2 regions of the Mesorhizobium sp. M0243 genome follow, and region 2 is predicted to be linked to the other one. Evidence: predicted binding sites of a transcription regulator. Region 2 holds the regulator's gene; the other holds the start of a gene.

Region 1 (4,659 bases), on a different contig from region 2:
CCCAGACATAGGAGCGGCCAAGCGGAAAGTTGAATTCCTGTGTGCCGGTGTCATGCGGGGAAGCGATGTCGAACATCGCCCGCCAGACATCGTTCCAGTCCTTGGGGACGAGCCAGCTCAGGAAGTCCAGCAAATGCGGCAACCGGTCGAAGAAATGCCCGGCATTGGCCTCGTCGGCGAACCACATGGTGCTGCCGAGCGCGACGATGAGAAGGCCGACACCGATGGCGGTGTAGAGCCGGCGCAAGGACGTCTGGCGACGCCAGGCGTCGGCCATCTGGTGAGTGGCGCCGGAAGGGGCTGTCACGGAAAGGGTCATGATCGGACATGCAAGAAGGGCGGCGTTTTCTCGACGCCGCCCTTCCTGATTTCGCCGTTAGCCGCCAATGGCTGCCTTACGGGCTTCGACGATGACGTTGTAGAAGTCCGCCTTAACCGGGACGTAGCCGGTAAAGTCGCCGCCTTCGACGCCTTCGAAGCAAGCCTTGTCCTTCTTCGGCAACTGCGTGAAGAAGTTGGCGAGCTTGGCGGTCATCTCGTCGCCGAGCGCGGTGCGCACGACCAGCGGGCCGTTCGGGATCAGGCCCGAGCGCCAGACTTCGACGAAGTCGTTGGGGTCGACGGCGCCCTTGGCGACTTCCTTGTGGAAGGTGCCCGAGGTGTAGCCGTCCTTGAAGTCGCCGATACCGGAGGAATCGTCCACCGCCACATCGACCTTGCCGTCGCGCACGGCCAGAACGTTGTTCTCATGGCCGCCGTTGAACTGGGTCGAAGCGAAGAAGGTTTCGTTCGAAGCGCCGGTGTCCTTCGGGATCTGGGTCAGCGGGATCAGATAGCCGGAGGTCGAATCCGGATCGGCGTAGCCGAGCTTCTTGCCCTTGGCCGACTTGATATCGGTGATCCCCGAGGATTTCAGCGCCAGACCGATCGAATAGTAGCCGGTGGCGCCGTCGGTCTGCTGGGTGGTGAGGATCGGGGTGACCGCCTTCGGGTCCTTGAGAGCGATGCTGGCGTAGCCGGAAGCGCCGAGTTCGGCGAAGTCGAGCGTGCCGCCAAGCAGGCCCTGGATGACGCCGTCATAGTCGGCGGCGGGGAACAGCGAAACCTTTTCGAAGCCGAATTCGGCCTTCAGATGGTCGGCGAGGCACTGGTAGTTGCGCAGCCGGTCGGTTTCGTTTTCGCCGCCGAGGATGCCGACGCGAAATTCCTTCATGTCGGCGGCATGGGCCATGCTGGTCGCCATGGCGAGCACCGAAACGGCGCTGAAAACCATCTTCCTGAACATCTGTAATCTCTCCTGTAGGTTCCGGCCCCGCGCCGGCAGCGTTCTCGATTTTGACAGGTGCCCTTGACGCGGGCTGTCGATCCCAACCGCTCTCTCTTGTTTGTCCATGATCTTGCCCGAAAACCGGATTCCACTTTTCGGGATCATGGACTCAATATCCCGGGAATGCGGGTTCGAGCGGTGCGGCGGATGCGGCGATCTTTCGGCTGAAGGCAACGCTGGTCGAGGTGATGGCCTCGGAGATTTCCTGGCCATTGCTGTCGGCGCCGTAGACGAGACGCACGGCCTCGCGGTTGAGTTCTTCCGGCGGGCCGTCGAAGACGACCTTGCCGGCGGCCATGCCGATGATGCGGTTGCAGTAGGTGCGGGCGGTGTCCAGCGTGTGAAGATTGGTGACGACGGTGATGCCGTCGCGCAGATTGATGTCCTGCAGCGAATCCATCACCACCTTGGCGTTCAGCGGGTCGAGCGAGGCGATCGGCTCGTCGGCGAGGATCACTTTGGGCTGCTGCATCATGGCGCGGGCGATGGCGACGCGCTGCTGCTGGCCGCCCGACAAGGTGCCTGCGGGCTGCAGCGCGGTGCGGGCGATGTCAAGCCGCTCGAGTGCCGCGACCGCCTCGGCGCATTCGGCGCGCGAGAACATGCCGAACAGGTTGGTGATGGTCGAACGGTGGTTCAGCTTGCCGAGCAGCACGTTGGTCAGCACGTCGAGGCGCGGCACCAGGTTGAACTGCTGGAAGATCATGGCGCAGTCACGCTGCCAGCGCCGCAGCGGCGAGCCGCGCAACTGGGAAACCTCGGCGCCGTCAAAAAAGATCGATCCCTGGCTGGGATCGATGAGACGGTTGATCATGCGAAGAAGGGTCGATTTGCCGGCGCCCGAACGGCCGATAATGCCAACCATCTGACCCTGTGGGATGGCGATGTTGATGTCGCTGACGGCGGTGTTCTTGCCAAATCGGCGGCTGACACCGCGGATTTCGAGCGTGGCGGAATTTGCTGACATGGGGCAGGTTCCAGTCTGGACCATATTGATCGTCAGGCACTCGCCTAACGCAGCCACATGAACCTGCCGTGTCGCGGTGATGTCAGTTTTGTTACGCTCCACAGGTGTGGAGTTATGGCCGGCCCAGGGCCAGCAGGTCCTCGAAGTGCTCCATGTCCCTGAAGCCGCAGAAGGCGGGAGTTTTGATTTCGATCACGGGAGCCTGCTGCTCGAAAAAGCTTGAGAGAGTCATCGAACAGGTCCTGCCATGTGGCTGCCATGACGATGATGTGAAGAATTATCCTTCGTATTTTTCCAGGAAGGCCTCGGCCGATAGTTCCCGGAAATCGTCGAGCGAAGCGCGCAGCCTGGCATGATCCCAGTCCCACCAGGCAAGCGCCTGATAACGGTCGGCGGTGCGGCGGTCGAAGCGCTCACGGATCGGTTTGGCCGGCACGCCGGCGACGATGGTGTAGGGGGCGACGTCCTTCGAGACGACGGCTCCGGCGCCGATCGCCGCGCCGTCACCGACGGTGACGCCGGGCAGGATGGTCGAGCCGTGGCCGAGCCAGGTGTCGTGGCCGATGGTGACTCGCCTGGCGCGACGCTGGGCGAAGAATTCTGTCTCGTGCTCGGCGTCGTCCCAGTAGTCCGAGGCGCGATAGGTGAAATGGTGCAGCGTTGGCCGCCAGGTCGGGTGGTTGGTGGCGTTGATGCGCACGCTGGCGGCGATGTTGGCGAACTTGCCGATCGTCGCGCACCAGACGGCGCAGTCCTGCATCATGTAGGAATAGTCGCCAAGCTCGCTTTCCGACACCCGGCTGCGGTCGGCGATCTCGGTCCAGCGGCCGAGCGTCGAATTCTGCACATCCGCCGTCGGATGGACCAGCGGCGTCTCGGACAATTTCCTGGTCATGCGGCGATTTTTCCGGGAGCGAAAGCGGTGACGTCGATGATGCGGTCGGCAACCGCCTCGCGTACGTCGTGGTCATGGAAGATGCCGAGCAGCGCGACATCAGCCGCCTTCTTGGCGGCGATGAGTTCAATCACGACATCGCGGTTTTTGGCGTCGAGCGAGGCGGTCGGCTCGTCGAGCAGCAGGATCGGATGCTCGGTGATGAAGCCGCGTGCGATGTTGACGCGCTGCTGCTCGCCACCGGAGAAGGTCGCAGGTGGCAATGCCCAGAGTTTCTCCGGCAGGTTGAGCTGCGCCAGCAAGGCGCGTGCCTTGCCGCGGGCAATCTCGCGATCCTCGCCGCGCTCGACCAGCGGTTCGGCGACGACATCCAGCGCCGAAACGCGCGGCACGGTGCGCAGGAATTGGCTGACATAGCCGATCGTTTGCCGGCGCACGGCAAGCACGGTGCGCGGGCTGGCAGTGGCGAGGTCGATCAGCCCGTCATCGTGGCTGACGATGATCTGGCCTTCGTCGACGGCGTAGTTGCCGTAGAGCATCTTCAGGATCGAGCTCTTGCCGGCACCGGACGGGCCGCCGAGCACGGTGCATTCGCCGGCCCTGATCGAGAACGAGACACCGGCGATAACAGGCAATTTGATGCCGTCGCGCAGATGCATGGTGAAGCTCTTGGCGACGTCTGAGACAACGAGGGGCGTCGGCATCAGAAGGTCCTCCAATCGCTGTTGGTTTGCGGGCCAGCACCCCCCTCTGGCCAATGCAATTGCATGTGCGGAATAACGGTGAAATCTCGAAGCGGGTGTTTGCGAGGTGTCGGCGCGAGGCACCCCCCTCTGTCCTGCCGGACATCTCCCCCGCAAGGGTGGAGATTGGCAGTTTCACCCGCAGCGCTTTTCTTGCAGCCTTGGTAATTGGTGAAAGCAGCAGGGACAGCCGATCTCCCTCCTTGCGGGGGAGATGGCCGGCAGGCCAGAGGGGGGTGCCTCGCGCCAAGGTTTCGCGAACACGCGCTTTGAGACTTCATCGTCAAACCTGCAGAATCGAGGAAACGAGCAACTGGGTGTAGGGCGCGCGCGGGTCGTCGAGCACGCGGTCGGTGAGGCCGCTTTCGACGACGCGGCCGTCCTTCATCACCATCATGCGCTGCGACAACAGCCGCGCCACGGCAAGGTCATGGGTGACGACGATGGCCGCCAGGCCGAGATCGGTGACCAGCCCGCGCAACAGATCGAGCAGGCGCGCCTGGACCGAGACATCGAGGCCGCCGGTCGGTTCGTCCATGAACACCAGACGCGGGCCGGTGACGAGGTTGCGGGCGATCTGCAGGCGCTGGCGCATCCCGCCGGAAAAGGCGCGCGGTTCGTCGTCGATGCGGTCCTCGTCGATCTCGACGCGCGACAGCCAGTCGACCGCGGTGGCGCGGATCTTGCCGTAGTGGCGGTCGCCGACCGCCATCAGCCGCTCGCCGAC
Region 2 (4,659 bases):
CTCCAGCCGCCCGGAAACCTCGGGCATGGGCGTGGCGATCATCGGCTCGTTCTATATGATGGTGATCGTGTTGCTCCTGGCGCTGCCGATCGGCGTCGCCGCCTCCATCTATCTGGAGGAGTTCGCCAAGAAGAACCGTTTTACCGACCTTATCGAGGTCAACATCAACAATCTGGCCGCAGTGCCGTCAATCGTCTTCGGCTTGCTCGGCCTCGCGGTGTTCATCAATTTCCTGGGCATGCCGCGCTCTGCCGCCTTCGTCGGCGGCCTGGTGCTGACGCTGATGACGCTGCCGACGATCATCATCGCGACGCGAGCCGCACTTGCAGCGGTGCCGCCGTCGATCCGCTCGGCAGCTCTCGGTCTTGGCGCCTCCAAGATGCAGATGGTGTTCCAGCACATCCTGCCGCTTGCCGCGCCCGGCATCCTCACCGGCACCATCATCGGTCTGGCGCGTGCGCTCGGCGAAACCGCGCCTCTGCTGCTGATCGGCATGGTCGCCTTCGTCGCCGATCCACCGACGACGCCTTTCGATCCGGCCACCGCGCTGCCGGTGCAGATCTATATGTGGGCGAACGAGGCCGAACGCGCCTTCGTCGAGCGTATGTCCGGCGCCATCATCATCCTGCTCGTCTTCCTCATGGCCATGAACATCACCGCGATCGTGCTTCGGCGTCGGTTCGAGCGGCGCTGGTAGAAAAAAGGCATCTTGGTATGAACATCATGACCGAACAGTCCCTTGAAAACGCAGTGGGCGACAAGATGAAGTCGAACGAAGTAATCAAAATGCGCGGCGACAAGGTCGGCGTGTTCTATGGCGAGAAGCAGGCGCTGTTCGACGTCGATCTCGACGTCCGCCTGAACCAGGTGACGGCGCTGATCGGCCCCTCCGGCTGCGGCAAGTCCACCTTCCTGCGCTGCCTCAACCGCATGAACGACACCATCGATTCAGCACGGGTAACCGGCAAGATAACGCTCGACGAAGAAGACATCTACGACAAGAACATCGATGTCGTCGAACTCAGGGCGCGCGTCGGCATGGTGTTCCAGAAACCCAATCCGTTCCCCAAATCGATCTACGAGAACGTTGCCTATGGTCCGCGCATCCACGGATTGGCCAAGCGCAAGGCCGACATGGACCAGATCGTAGAGTCGAGCCTGAAGAAGGCGGCGATCTGGAACGAGGTCAAGGACCGTTTGCAAGAACCTGGCACGGGTCTTTCCGGTGGCCAGCAGCAGCGTCTGTGCATTGCACGCGCCATCGCCGTGTCACCCGAGGTGATCCTGATGGACGAACCGTGTTCGGCGCTCGACCCGATCGCCACCGCTCGCGTCGAGGAACTGATCGACGAACTGCGTCAGAACTATACCATCGTCATCGTCACCCATTCGATGCAGCAGGCAGCGCGCGTGTCGCAGCGCACCGCGATGTTCCATCTAGGCTATCTGGTCGAGGAGGGCGCCACCGACAAGATGTTCACCACCCCCGACGACAAACGCACCCAGGACTACATCACCGGCCGGTTCGGCTGAGCTCAGGCATACGAGGGACGAAGATCATGGGTGAACATACCGTCGCATCTTTCGATGAGGATCTGGAGCAGATCAGCCAGCTGATCCGCGACATGGGCGATCTCGCCCGCTCGATGGTCAGTGGCTCGACCAGGGCTTTGCTCAATTCGGACAATGCGCTGGCGCAGCGCGTGGTTTCCGATGATGCCATCATGGATGCACGCCAGCGCGAGCTGGACGATCGCGCCATCACGCTGATCGCCAAGCGCCAGCCAATGGCCAACGATCTGCGTGCGGTGGTCGGTTCGATCCGCATGGCCGGCGACCTTGAGCGCATCGGCGACCTTGCCAAGAACATCGCCAAGCGCGTCGGCACTGTCGGGCTGAGTGTCACGCCGCACGACCTTTCGCATTCGATCGACGCGATGGCGCAACTGGTGCTGATCCAGGTGCAGGGGGTCGTCGACGAGTACGCCGCCGCCGACCCGGCAGCGCTTGCCACGCTCAGAAACAATGACGAACGCATCGACGTCAAATACACCTCGGTGTTCCGCGAGCTGCTGACCTACATGATGGAAGATCCCCGCAACATCACGGCGTGCACGCACCTGTTGTTCTGCGCCAAGAACCTCGAGCGGATCGGCGACCACGTGACCAACATCGCCGAAAATGCCTACTATGTTTTGACCGGCACGCAGCTGCCAGCCAATCGTCCGAAGCAGGACGAGACGGCAATGTCCGCGCCAGCGGCATAACAGGGGTGACCAGCCGATGATCGCACCACGCATCATGGTGGTGGAGGATGAGGAGCCGCTAGGCGTGCTGCTCCGCTACAATCTTGAATCCGAAGGTTACCAGGTCGAGGTGGTGACGCGCGGCGACGAGGCCGAAATCCGGCTGCAGGAGAACGTTCCCGACCTTCTCGTGCTCGACTGGATGGTGCCGGCGGTTTCCGGCATCGAACTCTGCCGGCGCCTGCGAATGCGCCCAGAGACCGAGCGGCTGCCGATCATCATGCTGACCGCGCGAGGCGAGGAAAGCGACCGCGTGCGCGGCCTGTCGACCGGCGCCGACGACTATCTGGTCAAGCCGTTCTCGACGCCGGAGTTCATGGCCAGGGTCAAGGCGCTGCTGCGCCGGGCCAAGCCGGAAGTGCTGTCCAGCGTGCTAAAGGTCGGCGACATCGTGCTCGATCGCGAGTCGCACCGGGTCTATCGCAAGAAGAGCGAGATCCGGCTCGGGCCGACCGAATTCCGCCTGCTCGAATTCATGATGCGCCACCCCGGCCGCGTGTTCTCGCGCAGCCAGCTGCTCGACAATGTCTGGGGCGAGACGATTTACATCGACGAACGCACTGTCGACGTGCACGTCGGCCGGCTGCGCAAGGCGGTCAACAACGGCCGCATGCCTGATGTCATCCGCACCATCCGTGGGGCGGGTTACGCGATCAGGGAAGACTAGGTGGCTGTTCCGTCCCGATAGATCGTGACCGGGAAAACTCGATTAGCACGTGGTCGCCAACAGCCGCGAAGAGTGGAATGTTGCACTCGTCTCATCGATGGGGAGCGAGCACGTGACGCTTTGGCCCAAATGCGGTCATTCGAAACCTGATGAGGATGACCGCTCTTGGCGGTACGTCGCCATCTTGCCCGCAGACTCCGACCAGAAAGCCATGCAAGAATAAATTTGAGTTAACTTAGATATACGTTCGTTAAACGACGTGTGTTCTGCATAAATATACGATTTTACTAAATTGCTTCAATTTACATTGAGCCATCACCTCCTTATTCATTATCCGCCTTCCGATTATTGCGGTCTCGGATCGAATGACGATTCCGTGGAACGATCTCGTTCCTTGCAGCGTTGCTTTGGGAGCGGTCGCCGGACCTTTGACCAGGTCGGACACCATGAGGAAGGATTTCTGATGAGCACGGTCTTAAACGCCAAAGGCATCCCTCTTGCCTACACCGGCGCTTCCACTCATTGGTTCTCGGCCACCGGGTCTGGACCGGAACTGCATGGCACCTCCGGCAACGACTCCTTCTGGGGAGACACCGGCGTCACTGTCACGATCCACGGTGGCGCCGGCGACGACTACTATCATCTCTATTCCACCAACAACAAGGTGGTCGAGGATCCTGGGGCAGGGATCGACACGATCGACACATGGATGAGCTACAAGCTCCCTGACAATTTCGAGAACCTCGTCGTTACCGGCACCAACCGATTTGCGTTCGGAAATGCGTTGGACAACATCATCAAGGGCGGGTCAGGTCACCAGACGCTGGATGGCGGCAAGGGAAATGATGTCCTGATCGGCGGCGATGGCGCCGATACTTTCGCCATCTCCAAAGGTAATGGAAGCGATCTTATCTTCGATTTCGGTGCGACCGATGCGCTCCGCCTTAACGGCTACGATTTCACTTCGTTCGATGCCGTCCGTTCACAGATGGTCCAAGTGGAATCGAACGTGATGCTGAACCTCGGATCCGACGAAATCCTGGTGTTCAAGAATACGACCATCGACAAGCTGCAGCCCACCCAGTTCGAACTTCCGATAGACAAGTCCGCAATGACGCTGTCCTTCTCCGACGATTTCAACACGCTGAGCCTTCGGGACGGGCAGGACGGCACCTGGAATTCCAATTTCTGGTGGGGAGCGCCGAACGGCAGCACGTTGAGCAGCAATGGTGAGTTGCAGTGGTATATCGACGCCAATTATGGCCCGACGAGTTCGGTCCATCCGTTCAGCGTTGAGAACGGCGTCCTCACCATCACCGCCGCGCAGGCGCCGGAGGACATCAAGCCTCTGATCAACAACTACGAATACACCTCGGGGATCCTGACGACCCACGACACCTTCTCGCAAACCTACGGCTATTTCGAAATGCGGGCGGATCTTCCTGAAACAGCCGGAGCCTGGCCGGCGTTCTGGCTGCTTCCGGAGGACGGATCGTGGCCGCCGGAGCTGGACGTTGTCGAAACGCGCGGCCAGGACCCGAACACGCTCTACATGACGGCGCATTCCAATGAGACGGGAGCGCACACGAAGGTTTCGTCAACGGTGAACGTTGCGGATACCGACGGTTTCCACACCTATGGCCTGCTCTGGACGAAGGATGAGCTTGTCTGGACCTACGATGGTGT

What was found. The regulator PhoB, encoded in region 2, activates phosphate uptake and scavenging genes when phosphate is short. The targets are predictions, from matches to a motif close to TGTCATNNANCTGTCAT.
Region 1: a site for PhoB is predicted at 2,374-2,390, ahead of phnC (phosphonate ABC transporter ATP-binding protein). Genes of this name have one in related genera too.

What each region holds. Positions count from the first base shown of each region.
Region 1 covers NZ_JAMYSF010000008.1:46,835-51,493, forward strand. Annotated here, with positions in the region: gene phnE (phosphonate ABC transporter, permease protein PhnE) at 1-319, opposite strand, end outside; gene phnD (phosphonate ABC transporter substrate-binding protein) at 377-1,285, opposite strand; gene phnC (phosphonate ABC transporter ATP-binding protein) at 1,437-2,294, opposite strand; gene NKJ11_RS12870 (DapH/DapD/GlmU-related protein) at 2,572-3,189, opposite strand; gene phnL (phosphonate C-P lyase system protein PhnL) at 3,186-3,893, opposite strand; gene phnK (phosphonate C-P lyase system protein PhnK) at 4,216-4,659, opposite strand, start outside.
Region 2 covers NZ_JAMYSF010000017.1:66,978-71,636, forward strand. Annotated here, with positions in the region: gene pstA (phosphate ABC transporter permease PstA) at 1-697, shown strand, start outside; gene pstB (phosphate ABC transporter ATP-binding protein PstB) at 715-1,533, shown strand; gene phoU (phosphate signaling complex protein PhoU) at 1,560-2,267, shown strand; gene phoB (phosphate regulon transcriptional regulator PhoB) at 2,284-2,973, shown strand; gene eglC (endo-1,3-1,4-beta-glycanase EglC) at 3,437-4,659, shown strand, end outside.